DNA from 3 places in the Kitasatospora sp. NPDC097643 genome. Region 1 is predicted to be linked to each of the others. Evidence: riboswitches for the same ligand, from Rfam matches in the RefSeq annotation. Region 1 holds a riboswitch; each other region holds the start of a gene.
The links. A riboswitch is a leader RNA that binds a small molecule or an ion and turns the genes downstream of it on or off. The one in region 1 is predicted to bind cobalamin.

Region 1 (6,079 bases):
CGCCGGATCTACGACGCCGGGGCGCTGCCCTTCATGGCCTGGGAGCCGTACTCGCACTCGCTCGCCGACATCGCTGCCGGCGACACCGACGACTACGTGCGCGGCGTCGCCAAGGCCGTCGCCCGGCTCGACCAGCCCATCGCCATCAGCATCGCGCACGAGATGAACGGCGACTGGTACCCGTGGGGCCGGCAGGCCTCCAACGCCGCCGACTTCGTCGCGGCCTGGCGCCACGTCCACGACATCTTCGACAAGGCCGGCGCCACCAACGTCATCTGGGTCTGGAGCCCGAACATCACCGACCCCGCGCCCAACACCCGGCTCGCGCCGTACTACCCGGGCGACACCTACGTGGACTGGGCCGGCATGACCGGCTACTTCACCCGCTACGGCCCGAAGACCTTCGACACCCTGTACGGGCCCACGATGGCCGAGATCCGCGCCTTCACCAAGAAGCCCTTCTTCATCAGCGAGACCGCCTCCGAACAGGGCAAGCGCCAGCTCGCGGACATCGACCAGCTGTTCTCCGGGCTGGAGGCGCACGACGACGTCATCGGCTTCATCTGGTTCAACATCGTCAAGCGGGCGGACTGGCGCATCGAGGCCGTCCCGGAGACCCTCGCCGCCTTCAAGCACCGCGTGGCAGACCCCCGCTACGGCTTCGACATCCGGAACCCATGATGACCACCGAGCCCGAGTTCTCCCCCGCCTTCTCCCCCGCCGCGGCCGCCGACGTCCACCCCGACGACGAGCCCGTACCCGCCGCCCCCGAGCCCGACGACCAGGCCGTCGAGCTGGCGCCGTACACCATCCCCGAGGTCGCCGCGATCGGCTGGGACCCGGCCCCCAGCCCCCGCCGCCGCTGGATCGCCCGCGGCCTGCTGGCCGCCGTGCTGACCGTCCAGGCCGCGCTGTCGCTGCGCCTGCTGGCCGCCGCGCACCCCGACGAGGCGGTGGCGATGGTGGCCGGCCGCCAGCAGCTCTCCCACCTGCTCGACGGCGCCACCGTGACCACCGACCTGGTCGACCGGATCGCCGGCTCGCCCTGGCTCTACCCGCCGCTGGCCGGGGCGGCCGCCAACGCCGGCGGCGTCTTCGGCGCCCGGACGCTCAGCCTCGCCTTCGCCCTGGTCACCACGGTGCTCCTGTACTCGCTCACCCGCCGGCTCTTCAACGAGCGGGTCGCCATCTGCGGCATCGCCGCGTACGCGGTCGTGCAGTCCACCGTCGTGGTCGGCTACTACGCCGCCCCCGAGGCGCTCGCCGTGCTCCTGGTCGCCCTGGCGGCCTGGACGGTGGTGTTCACCGCCCGCCGCCCGGTGGCCCTGGTCCTGCTCGCCGCCCCGGCCGCCGCCCTGGCCGCCGCGGTCGCCTACTCGGCCGTGTTCGCGCTGCCCGCCCTGCTGGTGCTGGCCGTGGCCACCGCCTGGCCGCACCGGCGGCTCGGCCCGGCCCTGCTGCGCGGTCTGCTGCTGGCCGCCGCCACGGCCGGCGCCCTGCTGCCCTTCGGCCTGCTGGACGACGTCCTGACCTGGTCCCCCGGGCTCGGCCACGCCGCCCGCCCGTTCGGCGAGACCCTGCTGTACGTCGCCCAGTGGGGCGGCCTGTTCACCGTCCTCGCGGTGGCCGGCGCGATCGCCTACGTCCGGCGCGAGCAGCTGAACGAGTCGCCCGAGAACGGCGGCCTCACCGCCACCCGGGCCCAGCGCGCACTGCTGGGCCTGGCCCTGACCGCCACCGCGCTGCTCGTCCCGGCCGTCCACCTGGGGCTCGGCACCTCCCAGACGATGTTCCGGCACCTCGGGTACGGGCTGCTGCTCGCCACCCCGGTCGCCGGGATGGGGCTGACCCGGCTGGTCGGCGCGCACTTCCGCCACCCCCAGCTGGGCATCCTGGTCTGGGTCGCGCTGCTCGCGCTCGGCCTCGAACAGTCCTCCCTGCGCTACCAGAGCGGCCCCGACTCCGGCCGGCTGCTCGCGGTGCTGCGGCTGCACTCCACCCCGCAGGGCCGCTACCTCACCGAGGTCGACGGGCTCGCCGACTACTACCTGGTCGCCGTCGGCGCGCCCGGGCAGTGGGTCCCGGCGCGGCACGGCACCGACTACCGGGACGCCGCCGGGGTCCAGCACCACGGCGACGAGGGCAGCGCGGCCGCGATCCGGGACGGCCAGTACGCCATGGTCGTCCTCGACAGCACCGCGCCGAGCGCCACGGACCGGGCTCTGACGGCCGCGCTGGCCACCGCCGGGCACTACCGGCTGATCGCCCAGTTCACCTCCCCGACGGGCGACTCCAGCACCTACCGGGTCTACCTGAAGTACTGACCGGGGCCGGTCCGAAGGGCCGGCCCGGGCCTGCCTGAAGGGCTGGCCCAGGCCCGCCTGAAGGGCCGACCCAGGCCCGCCTGAAGGGCTGACCGGGCCGGTCTGAAGGCCTGACAGCCCGCCGGACCGGCCTCGGCACTCGACACGGCAGCCACTACATATGGTGCCGCCGCAGTCCCTCGCCACTACATGTATGCTCACTCCTGCTGTCGACGCAGGGGAACCCGGTGGGAGTCCGGGACTGCCCCGCAGCGGTGTGCGGGCGGCCCACCAGGCCGAGCCCGCGAGTCCGAGTACCTGCCGACGGCGTGCCACCCGGCCCTCCCGCAGAGGCCGCGCCAGCACGAGCAGTACCTTCCGGGCCTCGCGGGCGGGCCGGGGATGCCACCGTCGCGCGACGCGCTCCGCGTTCGCGCCATGCTCCCCTGCCCCGAACGGTCCGGTGCCCCGATCACCGCCGCCGATCGCCGCCAGGAGAGAGCGCCTTGACCACCGCTGCCTCAGCCACCCTGCCCACCCAGGGTTCCGGTACCGCCCCCGCCGACCCGACGGTCTCCGACCCCGGCGGCGCGCTGCTGCGGCTGCTCACCGACCGCAGCGTCGATCTCCCCCAGGTGGACCCCGGCCATGTCGCCGCCGCCGCGCTGCGCGGCCGCCACGCCGGCTCGGACTTCGCCGAGCTGCGCGGGCTGGCCGTGGACGCCGCCGCGTCGATGATCGCCGAGGACCCCCAGTACTCGAAGCTCGCCGCCCGCCTGCTCGCCCTGGAGATCGTGGACGAGGCGAACAGCCAGGGCGCGGTGTCCTTCGCCGCCTCGATCGCCGTCGGCCACGCCGAGGGCCTGATCGGCGACACCACCGCCGCCTTCGTCGCCAAGCACGCCGCCGCCCTCGACGCGCTGATCGACCCGCAGGGCGACGACCGCTTCGAGTACTTCGGCCTGCGCACCGTGCAGTCCCGCTACCTGCTGCGCCACCCGATCACCCGCAAGGTCGTCGAGACCCCGCAGCACTTCCTGCTCCGCGTCGCCTGTGGCCTGGCAGTCGGCGACACCGAGCAGTCCGTGGCCGAGGTCGCCGAGCTGTACCGCCTGATGAGCCGGCTGGAGTACCTGACCTCCTCGCCGACCCTGTTCAACTCCGGCACCCGGCACCCGCAGATGTCCAGCTGCTACCTGCTCGACTCGCCGCTGGACAACCTCGACTCGATCTACAACCGGTACGCGCAGATCGCCCGGCTGTCCAAGCACGCCGGCGGCATCGGCCTGTCCTACTCGCGCATCCGCTCGCGCGGCAGCCTGATCCGCGGCACCAACGGCAAGTCCAACGGCATCGTGCCGTTCCTGCGCACCCTCGACTCCTCGGTCGCCGCCGTCAACCAGGGCGGCCGCCGCAAGGGCGCGGCCTGCGTCTACCTGGAGACCTGGCACGCCGACATCGAGGAGTTCCTGGAGCTGCGCGACAACACCGGTGAGGAGGCGCGGCGCACCCACAACCTCAACCTGGCGCACTGGATCCCGGACGAGTTCATGCGCCGGGTCAACGCCAACGCCGACTGGTCGCTGTTCTCCCCGGCCGACGTGCCCGAGCTGGTCGACCTGTGGGGCGCCGACTTCGACGAGGCGTACCGCAAGGCCGAGCTGGCCGGCAAGGCCGTCCGCACCATCCCGGCGCAGACCCTGTACGCCCGGATGATGCGCACCCTCGCGCAGACCGGCAACGGCTGGATGACCTTCAAGGACGCCTCCAACCGGGCCGCCAACCAGACCGCGCTGCCGGGTCGCACGGTGCACTCGTCCAACCTGTGCACCGAGATCCTGGAGGTCACCGACGACTCCGAGACCGCCGTCTGCAACCTGGGGTCGGTCAACCTCGGTGCGCACGTGGCTGACGGGGCTTCGGCTGCGGACCTGCTCGGCGCGATGGACTGGGAGCGGCTGGACGCCACCGTGCGGACCGCCGTGACCTTCCTCGACCGCGTGGTGGACATCAACTTCTACCCGACGGTTGAGGCGGGCACCTCCAACTCGCGCTGGCGGCCGGTGGGCCTCGGCGTGATGGGCCTCCAGGACGTCTTCTTCAAGCTGCGGATCGACTTCGACTCCGCCGAGGCGAAGGCTCTCTCCACCCTCATCGCCGAGCGCATCATGCTCACCGCGTACGAGCGCTCCGCCGACCTGGCCGAGCAGCTCGGTCGCCACGAGGCGTACGGCGAGACCCGCGCGGCCCGCGGCGAGCTGCACATCGACCACTTCCCGTCCGCCGCGCCGCAGTGGGCCGACCGCTGGGCAGCGCTGCGGGTCCGGATCGCCGAGACCGGCCTGCGCAACTCGCTGCTGCTGGCCATCGCGCCGACGGCCACGATTGCGTCGATCGCCGGTGTGTACGAGTGCATCGAGCCGCAGGTGTCCAACCTGTTCAAGCGCGAGACGCTGAGCGGCGAGTTCCTCCAGGTCAACCCGTACCTGGTGCGCGAGCTCAAGGAGCTCGGCGTCTGGGACCAGCAGACCCGCGACGCGCTGCGCGACGCCAACGGCTCCGTCCAGGAGTTCACCTGGCTGCCGGAGGAGGTCCGTTCGCTGTACCGGACGGCCTGGGAGCTGCCGCAGCGCGCGCTGATCGACCTGGCCGCGGCGCGCATGCCGTACCTGGACCAGAGCCAGTCGCTGAACCTGTTCATGGCGGCGCCGACCATCGGCAAGCTCAGCTCGATGTACGCGTACGCGTGGAAGGTCGGTCTCAAGACCACCTACTACCTGCGCTCGCGCCCGGCCACCCGGATCGCCCAGGCCGCGTCGGGCGCCGCCCGCACCGCCGTGCCGGTTCCCGCCCCCACCATGACCCAGGCCGAACAGGACGCCATCGCCTGCTCCCTGGAGAACCCCGAGTCCTGCGAGGCCTGCCAGTAATGCCCCAGTCCGAAGACCGCAAGATGCTGCTCGACCCCGGCTTCGAGCTGACCCTGCGCCCGATGCGCTACCCGTCGTTCTACGACCGGTACCGGGACGCGATCAAGAACACCTGGACCGTGGAGGAGGTGGACCTGCACTCGGACGTCGCCGACCTGGCGAAGCTGAGCGAGGGCGAGCGCCACCTCATCGGCCGGCTGGTCGCGTTCTTCGCGACGGGCGACTCGATCGTCGCGAACAACGTGGTGCTGAGCCTCTACAAGCACATCAACTCCCCGGAGGCGCGGCTGTACCTGTCGCGCCAGCTGTTCGAGGAGGCCGTGCACGTCCAGTTCTACCTGACGCTGCTGGACACCTACCTGCCTGACCCGGAGGACCGCAACGCGGCCTTCGCCGCGGTGGAGAACATCCCCTCCATCCACCAGAAGGCCCAGTTCTGCTTCAAGTACATGAACGCGGTCGACCACATCGACTCGCTGCAGACGAAGGAGGACAGGCGGGCGTTCCTGCTCAACCTGATCTGCTTCGCCGCGTGTGTGGAGGGCCTGTTCTTCTACGGCGCCTTCGCCTATGTGTACTGGTTCCGTTCGCGCGGTCTGCTGCACGGTCTCGCGACCGGCACCAACTGGGTGTTCCGCGACGAGTCCATGCATATGGACTTCGCGTTCTCCGTGGTGGACACCGTCCGCGAGGAGGAGCCCGACCTCTTCGACGACGAGATGGCCAAGCAGGTCACGGAGATGCTGGAGGAGGCTGTCGAAGCCGAGCTCCAGTTCGCCCAGGACCTGTGCGGTGACGGTCTGACCGGCATGAACACCGAGTCGATGCGCCAGTACCTGGAGGCGG
Region 2 (6,079 bases), on a different contig from region 1:
CGTCCTCGTGCCACTGCCAGAGCTGGAAGATGACGGACCGCCGGCTGTCGTGTTCGGCGGTCTGCGGCGGGGTCGCGGTCGGGCGGTGCCGGCGCAACTCGTCGTAGGGGCGGGTGGAGAGCAGGAGGAGCCCGCCGCTGCGCAGGGTGCGGCGCATGGCGGTGAGGGCGGCGCGGACGTCGGCGGCGGTGAGCAGGTGGGGGAGAGCGTTGTCGGCGCACACGACGACGTCGAAGGAGCCGTCGGTGAAGGGGAGTTGACGCATGTCGGCGGCCGCGACGGGTAACTGGAGGCCGCGTCGGGCGGCCTCGGCGGCTGCGCGGGCGACTGCCACCGGGCTGAGGTCGGTGCCGGTGACCCGGTGGCCCCGGGCGGCGAGCCCGATCGCCTGGGTGCCGATGCCGCAGGCGCAGTCGAGCACGTCGAGGGGTGCGTCGAGGGGTGCTTCGGAGGGCGTTCGGGAGGTCGCGTGGGAGGGCTCGTCCCCGAGTCGGCTGCGGATCAGGGCGTCGAGGGCGGCGCCCTGCCGGGCGACGGAGGCGTTCCAGTCCGGGTAGAGGAGGTGGTACCCGGCCGCGAACGCGTCGTAGAACCGACCGACGCCGGAGGAGGAGTGGGTCATGGCGTCGAGGACTCCACGGGTGAGGGGACGCGGGCTCTGAGCCTCCGCAGGTTGCACGAGGCCGCGAGCTGCTCGGCCCATTCCTCCGGCCAGAGCCCGTGGGCGTCGGCGTGGCTGCCCGCCTCGCGGGTCAGGGCGCGCAGCAGGGCGGGGCTGTAGACGCCCTGGACGCGGAAGTTCTCCAGGTGGCGCAGGTTGGTGACGAGGGTGACGTAGCGGCGGCCGTTGCCCCGGTGTCGGCCGGCCACGATCACCTGTCCGTCACCGAAGTCCCAGCGGGGCACGGCGATCCACAGCTTGGCGCCTGGTGCGAAGTGTCGCAGGCCGCGCTGGAGGTCGAGGCCGTCCGGCCCGTGCGCCGTCTCCTGCGCGACGTTGGCGACCAGGCAGAGGCCGTAGGCCTCGGTCTGCTCACCCTCCGACGGGATCGTCCGGTTCGTCATGGCGCTATCCTCGCGGAGCTCAAGATGGGCTGGACAGTGGTTTTCCGAGCGGACGGGTGGTGCGGCGTGGAGCGGTTGCGGGAGGATGATCCGTTGGGCGGGATGCGGCCGCTGCTGGAGGCGGGCGACGCCGTGCTGGGGTACGAGCCGGGCGGGCCGGAGGACGGCTTCGCGGACCACTGCTGGGTGTTGCACTCGATGTACGTGGGCGGGGAGCGGGTGCGCTGGGCCGATGTGCTGGCGGAGTCCGGCCGACGGCTCGCGGACTGGCCGTCCACCCTGTCGACGCGGGTGTTCGGCCCCGGGGTGCGGCCGGACGGCGTCGACTACCCGGACAGCGGCGAGCCCGACCGGGCGTGCCTGGAGCGGCTGGTGCAGATCCTGGCCCGGCACAGCGCCGAGGGCCCGGCGACGGAGTGCTACTGGGCGCAGGCGGCGATCGAGGACCTGGGGGATCCGGTCCCGGCGCACCGGGGCCGGCTGGCGGAGGCGGTGGCGCACCACGACGCCTGCCGGGGACCGGCCCGCTCGACCGGTCTGGCGTTCCCCGCCCACTGGTGGCCGCTGGACCGTTCCTGGTTCGTCCTCTCCGACTGGGACCTGAGCGCCACCGAGGTGTTCGGCTCGGAGGCGCTGATCGCGGACCTGCTGGCCGACGGCGAGCTGGAGGCCGTCCGCCATCCGCGCATCGCGGAGGCACCGCCCAGCCGGGCCGGGTGGCCGGTGTGATCGACCTGCCCCAGGGCTCCTGGTGGGACTGGGACGTCTGGTCGTGGTGCCCGGGCGAGCTGAGGCTGGCCGCCGGTTACGACCTGGCGTACCACCACGGCCTGGAGCTGGTGTTCGCCGACCCGCTGTACGTCCGCTGCCCGGCGGCCTTCCAGGATCCGGTGTTCCGCGCGCCGACGCCGCAGGAGCGAAGGCTGGTCGAGCGGCAGTGCGGCGAGCCGCCGGGTGTGCTGGTGGCCTTCGAGGCGGACGGCGCAGGCACGGAGCCGGCGAGCGGCCTGATCGCGGCGGGCAGTCTGGCCGTGGTCGTGGGAACGGTGCTGCGGTACGGAGGCGGTTGAGGCGGCCGCTCCGGGGAGAAAAACGGGTGGCCGGGCGGGCGCGACGGCACCATGATGCGGGCATGCGCACCTTCGAGGAACTGATCGCCGAGGCCGAGGCGGCGTCCGTGGACGGCTGGGACTTCTCCTGGCTGGACGGGCGCGCCACCGAACAGCGCCCGTCCTGGGGCTACCAGCGGCTGCTGGGCGAACGCCTGGCGCACGTCGAGGCGGCGCTGGACCTGCAGACGGGCGGCGGCGAGGTGCTGGCCGGGGCGGTACGGGCCGGCGGGATGCCGCGCACGATGGCCGCCACCGAGTCCTGGCCGCCGAACGTGGCGCGCGCCACCGGGCTGCTGCACCCGCTGGGCGCGGTCGTGGTGGCGGCCGCGGACGAGCCGCCGCTGCCGTTCGCCGACGCGGCCTTTGACCTGGTCAGCAGCCGGCACCCGGTGAAGCCCTGGTGGGCGGAGATCGCCCGGGTGCTGCGGCCGGGCGGCAGCTACTTCGCCCAGCACGTCGGGCCGGCCTCCGTCTTCGAGCTGGTGGAGTACTTCCTCGGCCCGCTGCCCGAGGCCCGCGAGGGCCGCCGCCCCGAGATCGAGAGCGCGGACGCGCGGGCCGCCGGGCTGGAGGTGGTGGACCTGCGCTCGGAGCGGCTGCGGATGGAGTTCTTCGACATCGGCGCGGTGGTGTACTTCCTGCGCAAGGTGATCTGGATGGTGCCGGGCTTCACCGTCGACGCGTACCGGGAGCGGCTGCGCGAGCTCGACGAGCAGATCCGCACCCAGGGCCCGTTCGTCGCGCACTCGGCCCGCTTCCTGATCGAGGCGCGCAGGTAGATCGACCCTGCCGCGCACGCCCGACACCTCGACGCGCACCTGACCGTCGGCCGGGTCACGCGGACGCGTTTCGTGGTTTCCGCGTCAGTTCGCGTTGCCTGCCCCTAAGCTGACCGGGCAGCTGGTTCGCCCTGTCCGCCAGGCAGGCGCGTCGCAAGAGGGAACCCGGTGGGAATCCGGGACTGCCCCGCAGCGGTGAGCGGGAACGACCGCCGTCATACGCACTGGGCCCGACCGGGCCTGGGAAGCGACGGCCAGTAGGTGTCCGCCCTTCACAGGGTGGGCGTGCCCGCGAGTCCGAAGACCTGCCCGCTGCCCGCCCGCGGACCATCCGCGCGCGGATATCCGGTGACCTCGAGGGCGGGTCGGCGACCACACCAGGCGGATCAGGCACGCATGTCCACGGCGGCCGCCGTCCGGTTCGTCATCCCTTCGCGCCCTCCTCCCGTCCCCGGGTACTTGAGGAGAAAGACTCGCGAAGGAGAGTCCCTTGACCACGAAGTCCGCAGCCGCGGCAACCCTCGCCACCGCGTACGGCTACCCCCGCCAGGGCCGGGGCCGGGAGCTCAAGAAGGCCATCGAGGGGTACTGGAAGGGCACGGTCACTGCCGGGGCGCTGCTGGCCACGGCCGCCGACCTGCGCCGTGCGAACTGGCGGCAGCTCGCCGACTCCGGCATCGAGGAGGTCCCGACCGGTGACTTCTCGCTGTACGACCACGTGCTGGACACCACGGTCGCCGTCGGCGCGATCCCGGCCCGGCACCGGGACGCGGTCGAGGCCGACGCGCTGGACGGGTACTTCGCCATGGCGCGCGGCACCCAGGAGGTGGCGCCGCTGGAGATGACCAAGTGGTTCGACACCAACTACCACTATCTGGTCCCGGAGTTGGGGCCGGACACGGTCTTCGCGGCGAGCCCGGCCAAGGCGGTCGGCGAGCTCAGGGAGGCCCTGGCGCTCGGCCACGACGCCCGGCCCGTACTGGTCGGCCCCGTCACCTACCTGCTGCTCGCCAAGCCGGCGCCCGGTGTGGACGAGGACTTCCAGCCGATCACGTTGCTGGACCGGCTGCTGCCCGTTTACGCGCAGTTGCTCGCCGACCTCAAGGCCGCCGGAGCCACCTGGGTCCAGTTGGACGAACCCGCCTTGGTGCAGGACCGCACCCCGGCCGAACTGGGTGCCGCGGCCCGCGCCTACCGCGACCTCGGGGCGCTCGCCGACCGGCCGCAGCTGCTGGTCGCGAGCTACTTCGATCGCCTCGGTGACGCCCTGCCGGTGCTCGCCAAGGCCCCGGTCGAGGGCCTGGCACTGGACTTCACGGGCCCGGCCGCCGCCAACCTGGACGACCTCGCCGCCGTCGGCGGGCTGCCCGGCAAGCGGCTGGTGGCCGGGGTGATCGACGGGCGCAACGTCTGGATCAATGACCTGGAGAAGTCACTGGCCACCCTGGCGACCCTGCTCGGCCTCGCCGACCGGGTCGACGTCGCCCAGTCCTGCTCCCTCCTGCACGTGCCGATCGACGCCACGCTCGAACGCGACATCGATCCGCAGATCGCCCGCTGGCTGGCCTTCGCCAGGCAGAAGGCCGCCGAGACGGCACTGCTGGCCCGCGGCCTGCGCGAGGGCACCGGCGCGATCACCGCCGAACTCGCCGCGAACCGCGCCGACCTGGCCTCCCGAGCCCACTCGCCGATCACCCGCGACCCGGCCGTCCGGGCCCGCGCCGCCGCCGTCACCGCGGACGACGCCCGCCGGGCCCAGCCCTACCCTGTCAGGGCCGAGGCCCAGCGCGCCCGGCTCGGCCTGCCGCTGCTGCCGACCACCACCATCGGCTCCTTCCCGCAGACCGGCGAACTGCGCATCGCCCGAGCTGATCTGACGGCGGGTCGGATCGGTGCGGAGGCGTACCGCGAGCGGATGGAGGCCGAGGTCCGCGAGGTCATCGCCTACCAGGAGAAGGCCGGACTGGACGTGCTGGTGCACGGCGAGCCCGAACGCAACGACATGGTCCAGTACTTCGCCGAGCAGCTCACCGGCTACCTGGCCACCCGGCACGGCTGGGTGCAGTCCTACGGCACCCGGTACGTGCGGCCGCCGGTCCTCGCCGGGGACATCTCCCGGTCGCACCCGATGACGGTGGACTGGTTCCGCTACGCCCAGGGCCTGACCGACCGCCCGGTCAAGGGCATGCTCACCGGCCCGGTCACCATGCTCGCCTGGTCCTTCGTCCGTGACGACCAGCCGCTCGCCGACACCGCCCGCCAGGTCGCCCTCGCGCTGCGCGACGAGGTCACCGACCTGGAGGCCGCGGGTGCCGCGGTCGTCCAGGTGGACGAGCCGGCCCTGCGCGAGACCCTCCCGCTGCGGGCCGCCGGGCGCCCCGCCTACCTGGACTGGGCCACCGAGGCCTTCCGCCTCGCCACCTCCAGCGTCCGCGCCGACACCCAGATCCACACCCACATGTGCTACGCCGAGTTCGGCGCGATCATGACGGCGATCGACGACCTCGACGCGGACGTCATCTCCCTGGAGGCCGCCCGCTCCCACATGGAGGTCGCCGGCGAACTGGCCGCGGCCGGCTACCCGCGCGAGGTCGGCCCGGGCGTCTGGGATATCCACTCCCCGCGCGTCCCGAGCACCGAGGAGGCGGTCGCCCTGCTGCGCGCCGGCCTCGCCGCGATCCCGGCCGAGCGGCTCTGGGTCAACCCCGACTGCGGGCTGAAGACCCGCGCCTGGCCGGAGACCCGCGTCTCCCTGGACAGCCTGGTCGCCGCCGCTCGCCACCTGCGCGAGGAACTCGCCGGCTGACACGCTGACATGGGATCAAGGGGCAGGCACGGTGACACGCACCGTGCCTGCCCCGGTGGCCCGCCCTTCGTCGAGGATCTCGCCGTGGAGGTCGGCCGCCGTCGTGACCGAGAGGGTCACAGATGAGCAGGAGGCCAGCGCCGCGCCGTTCCCGTTCGCGGATGTGACGGTGGCCCGGCCCGTGTGACGGGGCCGGGCCACTGGCGAGGCGTGCTCGGTCAGGCTGCCCGGTGGGTGTGGAAGCCGCGACCGGTCTTGCGGCCGAGGAGGCCGGCCTCGACCATGCGGGAGAGCAGCGGGGGCGGTGCGAAGAGCGG
Region 3 (6,079 bases), on a different contig from region 1:
TCCTCGGCGTACCGCGCGGCGAAGCCGGTCGGATCGGCGTCGTAGCCGAGCCGGCGGCGGACCACCTCGGCGCGCTCGGCCGGATCCCGGGTGGCGGCGATCTCGACGGTCAGGCCGAAGCGGTCGAGCAGCTGCGGCCGCAGCTCGCCCTCCTCCGGGTTCATCGTGCCGACCAGCAGGAAGCGGGCGGCGTGCCGCACCGACACACCCTCGCGCTCGACGTACGAGCGGCCCATCGCGGCGGCGTCCAGCAGCAGGTCCACCACGTGGTCCTGGAGCAGGTTCACCTCGTCGATGTACAGCACGCCCCGGTGCGCCTTGGCCAGCAGCCCGGGCTCGTACGCCTTCACGCCCTCGGCGAGCGCCCGCTCCAGGTCGAGCGAGCCGACGATCCGGTCCTCGGCCACACCGACGGGCAACTCGACCAGCTGGGAGGGCCGTTGATGGCTCTCCGGAGCCGCGTGGCCGTCCGGGGTCAGGTGCGGCCCGTCCGGGCACTGCGGGTCCGGCGCGGCCGGGTCGCAGGCGAACCGGCAGCCGTCGACGGCGGCGATGGACGGCAGCAGCCCGGCCAGCGCGCGCACCATGGTCGACTTCGCGGTGCCCTTCTCGCCGCGCACCAGCACGCCGCCCACGGCCGGCGAGACCGCGTTCAGCAGCAGCCCGAGCCGCAGGTCGGCCATGCCGACGATCGCGGTGAACGGATAGCGGACGTCACTCATGCATTCTCCCCAGGTGCCCCGGGCGCCAGGAACGGCAGCGATCCGGCCGCCGGCACCCCGCCCTCGATCAGCTTCCACAGCGCGTCGGTGTCCGCGTGTTCCTCGATCAGGTCGCCGAGCCGGTCCAGGCGGGCCTCGCGGGCCTCGGCGAACGAGGTGTCCGGCGCCGGGACGAACGCCCGGCCGGCCAACCCGGCGACCTCGCGCAGGAGTTCACGGCGGAACCCGTCGTTCTCCAGCGCGCCGTGCCAGGTCGTGCCCCAGACCGAGCCGACCCGGCAGCCGTCCAGGAACGGCTCCCCGCCCTCCACGGCGACGACCCCGTGATGGATCTCGTACCCCACCACCCGCTGCCCGAAGGCCTCGCCGACCGGCCGCCCGAGCACCTTCTCGGCGCCGAAGCGGACGTGCGTCGGCAGCAGTCCGAGCGCGGAGACCTCACCCGCCTTCGACTCCACCTCGTCGACGATCCCGCGCGCCAGCATCTGGTAGCCGCCGCAGACCCCGAGGATCGGCAGCCCGGCCGCCGCCCGCGCCTTCAGCGCCGGCTCCAGCCCGCGCTCGCGCAGCCAGGCGAGGTCCGCCACGGTGGCCCGGGTGCCGGGCAGTACCACCAGGTCGGCGTCGGCCAGCTCCTCCGGCCGGGTGGCCCAGCGCACCAGCACGCCCGGCTCCTGCGCCAGCGCGTCCACGTCGGTGAAGTTGGACAGCCGGGGGAAGCGCACCACGGCCACCCGGAGCACGTCCGCCCCGAGCGGCCCGCGCCCCTCGGCACGGTCCACCACGGTGGTCAGGTCCAGCGAGTCCTCGGCGTCCAGCCACAGCCCCGGCAGCATCGGCAGGGTGCCGAGCACCGGACGGCCGGTCAGGTCGTGCAGCATGTCCAGCCCGGGCGCCAGCAGCCGCGCGTCGCCTCGGAACTTGTTGACGAACCAGCCCGCCACGTGCCGCTGGTCCTCCGCCGACAGCAGCGCCAGCGTCCCGTACATCGCCGCGAACACGCCGCCCCGGTCGATGTCGCCGACCACCACCACCGGCAGGCCGGCCGCGGTGGCCAGGCCCATGTTGGCGATGTCCCGGTCCCGCAGGTTGATCTCGGCGGGCGAGCCGGCGCCCTCGCAGACCACCACGTCGAACCGGCGGCGCAGGTCCGCCAGGCACTCCAGCGCCCGCTCCAGCAGGACGGGCTTGCGCTCGCGGTAGTCCAGCGCGCCGACCTCGGCGACCGGCCGGCCCAGCAGCACCACCTGGCTGCGGCCGTCCGCGCCCGGCTTGAGCAGCACCGGGTTCATCGCCGCCTCCGGCTCCACCCGGGCGGCCTGCGCCTGCATCGCCTGGGCCCGGCCGATCTCGGCGCCGTCGGCGGTGACGAAGGAGTTCAGCGACATGTTCTGCGCCTTGAACGGCGCGACGCTCACCCCCTGCCGCGCCAGCCAGCGGCAGATGCCCGCGGTGACCACGCTCTTGCCCGCGTCCGAGGTCGTCCCGGCGACCAGCAGCGCATTCGTCACGCCTTGCCCCTCCTCATCAACGCCCGGATCGCCAGGTGCCCCGCGACCGTCGTACCCAGCGCCAGCGCACCCACCCGCCGGGAGAGCGTGCAGGCCCGCTCGATGTCGTCCACCGTCACCGGCCGCAGCTCCGCGCCCAGGACGGGCCGGTGCTCGACCCGCTCCCCGTAATTCAACGTCCCGCCCAGCCGGACCCCGACCGCGCCGGCGAAGGCCGACTCCGCCTGGCCCGCGTTCGGGCTGGGGTGCGCCGAGCCGTCCCGCCGCCAGACCCGCCAGGCCGTCCGCGGCTCGGGCGCGGCGGCCACCGTCAGCAGCGCGGTCAGCCGGGCGCCCGGCCAGCCCGCCACGTCGTCCAGCCGGGCCGAGGCCCAGCCGAACCGGGCGTAGCGCGGTGAGCGGTGGCCGACCATCGCGTCCAGGGTGTTCACGGCGCGGAACGCCAGCAGCCCGGGCGTGCCCGCCAGGGCGCCCCAGGTCAGCGCGTTCACCACGGCGTCGGCGGTGTTCTCGGCCACCGACTCGACGACGGCGCGGGCGATCTGCTGCTCGTCCAGCGCGCTCGGGTCCCGTCCGCACAGGTGCGGCAGCCGCTCGCGCGCGGCCGCGAGGTCGCCCGCGGCGAGGGAACGGCCGATGGTGCGGGCCTCCCGGGTCAGCGAGGTGCCGCCGAGCACCGTCCAGGTCGCGGCGGCCGCCAGCGCGGCCCGGCCCAGCGGGCGCCGGCCCACCGTCCGCTCCAGGGCGACGGCCCCGGCCGCGACCGCGCCCACGCACAGCGCCGTGTACGCGGCGCCGGTCGCCCGGTCGTCCCGCCAGATCCGTCGTTCCAGCCTGCCCGCGGCGCTGCCGAAGACGGCCACCGGGTGGCCGCGGCGGGGATCGGCGAAGCGGGCGTCGGCGAGCGCCCCCGCGACGGCGCCCAGCGCGAACGCGGCGGCGCCGACCAGCGGGCGTGCGGCGGTCAGCGGGCGTGCTGCGGTCAACGAGCGCGCGGCCCAGCGGCTCGGGCGTCGAGTAGCGGGCCCGGTCCGGGCAGCCTGCATCGCGTGCGTGTCCTCACTCAGGGTCCGCGCCCTGGCTCGACGTAGCGGGGGCGAGAGTCTCCTGGCTTCCGGGTCCGACGCACCCCCGGGCCTTCCAGCGGCATCTGACGGCCCGCCGTGGCATCGTCCGAACGTGCTCCCCGGTGACAGTGGCGGGACCGCGCCGGACTCGCACCGGCTTCCTCTGCATGCCTCCGTTTGGCCCCAGGATCCCATCACGCGCCCGAACCGGGAGTCAACCGAGGTCACGGAGGGGTTGGTCACACGATGGGCGCCCGCCGGCGGGCCGGATCCGCCCCGTCACTACCTCCGATCCCTGCGCCCGCAGGGGCATGACACCCTGTGCGATCGTCCAGCCGTCCGGAGGAACCTCCAGGGCCGCTTCGTGTGTTCGGCGGCTGGGGCCCCCGTCCACCGGCACCTACCGTTCGTTCCCATGCGACGCAGACAGCCCCCCGCCCTGCCGCCGGTGCCGTTCTCGCCCGCGGCCGCCCGCGCCCACCGGGCCGGCCTCGGCCTGACCCCCGAGCAGGTCGCCGAGGGCATGGCCGCCCACGGCGTCCGGCTGCTGCCCCACCACGTCCTCGCCTGGGAGAGCGGCGAGCTGCGCCCCACCGAGGAGGAGTTCATCGCCCTCGCCCGGGCGCTCTGGTGCCCGGCCGCCCAGCTCATGGGCGTCCGCCCGGCCCGGCTGCGCGACCACCGGGTCGCCCGCGAACTCGGCCAGGAGGCTGCCGCCCGTCGCATCGGCGTCGGCCTGGCCACCTACCAGCAGGCCGAACTCACCGGGAAGTGGGACGGCGACGAGGACCAGACCCACGCCCTCGCCCAGGTGCTCGGTCTGCGGCTGAGCGAGCTCGTCGAGGTGACGGGCCGTCGCGAGGCCCTCGACCAGCGGCTGCGCCAGTGCGTCGACGGCCGCTGGCAGGCCCAGCTCCGGGCCGTCGCCCGGATCGTGCCGGTGCACCAGGACGACCTCGCCGCCGTCCTGACGGTGCTCCAGCAGGAGAACCAGGTCTCCTCCCACTGGGGCGCCGGCGGCTGGGGCTCCCCGGCGCCCGCCGCCCGGCCCGAACCGGCACGGGAGCAGTCGCTCGCCGAACGGTTCTGGGAACTCCTCGGCCGGGCCCAGACCGACATCCCGGTCTGAGTCGCGGTCCGGTCGTCCCCCTGGTCGTGGTCCGGTCGTTCCCCCGTCGTGACCCGGACGGCCCAGCCCGGTGGCCCGCCGCCCGGCCCGCCGGTGAACTGGTGATCGAACGCCGTCCGGTCCGCCACCACCAGAGCGGGGCCGCCGAACAGAGCGGGGAAGCGATATGCGTTGGGGAACCGCGGCCGTCGTGGCGGCCGCCGCCGTCGGCGCCGGAGCCGCCATCCTGGTCATCGGCCGCCGGGCCTCCGAACGGATCGTCCACCCGGGGACCGCCGTCAAGGAGTCCGGAACCGGAACCGGATCCGGACCCGTCCTGATCCAGAGCCTGGGTGCCGGGCGGCTCACCTTCACCCCGCGCGCGGCCAGCCTGCGCCCCGGCCGCTGGGCCGTCGAATGGGAGGGTGGCGGCCACGCCGTCGTCGAGGACATCCTGCACAGCGACGAGCAGGGCGTCACCCGCCGCCTCGTCCGCGCCGACCGGGGCACCCTCGCCGCCGGCACCGAGGTCCGCTTCACCCCCTGGGTCCACCTCGGCGACCCCACCGAGGCCCTCGGCCTCCGCTACACCGAGACCACCGTCGACGGCGAACTCGGCGCCCTTCCCGCCTGGTACCTCGACGGCAAACGCGGCACCTGGGTGATCCTGGTGCACGGCCCCGGCGCCGACCGGCAGCAGACCCTCCCCGTCCTGCCCGTCCTCGACCGGCTCGCCCTGCCCGCCCTCGCCGTCACCTACCGCGGCGACCACGGCGCCCCCGCCTCCCCGGACGGGCTCAGCCACTTCGGCGAGACCGAATGGCGCGACGTCGAGGCGGCCGTCCGACTCGCCCTCGACAGCGGCGCCGGCCGGGTCGTCCTGTACGGCTGGTCCCTCGGCGCCACCATGGTCCTACAGACGGCGGCCCGCTCCGCCTGGGCTCACGCGATCAGGGGGATCGTCCTCGACTCACCTGTCCTCGACCTCCCCGCCACCGCCCGCCGCGGCGCCACCCGGGCCGGCTACACCGGCGCCGCCGCCGAACTCGGCGCCCTCGCCGCGGCCGGCCGCACCGGCGTCGACCTGGCCGACTTCACCCGCATCGCCGAAGGCACCGACCTGCGCGTCCCCACCCTCCTCCTGCACAGCCCCGACGACCCGCTCGCCCCCTTCGCCGCGGCCGAACACCTCGCCACCGCCCGCCCCGACGTGGTAAGCCTCCACCCCTTCCCCGGCGCCGACCACGCCGCCCTCTGGAACTCCGCCCCCGCCCCCTACACCGAACTCCTCCGCCGCTGGCTCACCCCGCTCCTCTGACCCCCACCCGGGCCCCGGCCCCGACGCCCGCCCGGGGCCCGGCTCCCAGGTCCCAGGCCCCGGCTTCCGCCCTGGCCCGGCTCCCACCCCCACCTCTGCCCGAGCCCCCAACCCGGCCCCACCCCTCACTCCCTGCCTCCCGCCCTTCTGCCCGCCCCCGCCTCCCCGGCGGGGGCGGGCAGGCGCGGCCCACGTGGGGGTGGCGGCTGTGGGTTGGTTGGGTCGGGTGGTGTGGGTGTCTGTGGGTGTCTCGGGTGTCCGCCCGCCCCGGCCTGTCCGGCGGGGCGGGCGGGAGAAGCCTGCGGTGGCGTATCCAGCCGGGCAGCCCGTCCCGCCTCCCCGGCGGGGCCGGC

Region 2: it holds a riboswitch for cobalamin, as region 1 does, so the genes downstream of both, metE (5-methyltetrahydropteroyltriglutamate--homocysteine S-methyltransferase) here and ABTY15_RS04225 (ribonucleoside-diphosphate reductase subunit alpha) in region 1, are expected to answer to the same signal.
Region 3: it holds a riboswitch for cobalamin, as region 1 does, so the genes downstream of both, ABTY15_RS07470 (cobalamin biosynthesis protein) here and ABTY15_RS04225 (ribonucleoside-diphosphate reductase subunit alpha) in region 1, are expected to answer to the same signal.

What each region holds. Positions count from the first base shown of each region.
Region 1 is NZ_JBEOSA010000004.1:7,995-14,073, reverse strand. It holds gene ABTY15_RS04235 (glycoside hydrolase family 26 protein) at 1-681, shown strand, start outside; gene ABTY15_RS04230 (glycosyltransferase family 39 protein) at 681-2,324, shown strand; cobalamin riboswitch at 2,514-2,643, shown strand; gene ABTY15_RS04225 (ribonucleoside-diphosphate reductase subunit alpha) at 2,834-5,233, shown strand; gene ABTY15_RS04220 (ribonucleotide-diphosphate reductase subunit beta) at 5,233-6,079, shown strand, end outside.
Region 2 is NZ_JBEOSA010000045.1:35,822-41,900, reverse strand. It holds gene ABTY15_RS25715 (class I SAM-dependent methyltransferase) at 1-622, opposite strand, end outside; gene ABTY15_RS25710 (hypothetical protein) at 619-1,065, opposite strand; gene ABTY15_RS25705 (hypothetical protein) at 1,159-1,794, shown strand; gene ABTY15_RS25700 (hypothetical protein) at 1,791-2,135, shown strand; gene ABTY15_RS25695 (methyltransferase domain-containing protein) at 2,198-2,956, shown strand; cobalamin riboswitch at 3,062-3,283, shown strand; gene metE (5-methyltetrahydropteroyltriglutamate--homocysteine S-methyltransferase) at 3,447-5,762, shown strand; gene ABTY15_RS25685 (3-hydroxybutyryl-CoA dehydrogenase) at 5,981-6,079, opposite strand, start outside.
Region 3 is NZ_JBEOSA010000007.1:129,866-135,944, forward strand. It holds gene ABTY15_RS07460 (putative cobaltochelatase) at 1-722, opposite strand, end outside; gene ABTY15_RS07465 (cobyric acid synthase) at 719-2,233, opposite strand; gene ABTY15_RS07470 (cobalamin biosynthesis protein) at 2,230-3,219, opposite strand; cobalamin riboswitch at 3,335-3,463, opposite strand; gene ABTY15_RS07475 (helix-turn-helix domain-containing protein) at 3,716-4,429, shown strand; gene ABTY15_RS07480 (alpha/beta hydrolase) at 4,596-5,726, shown strand.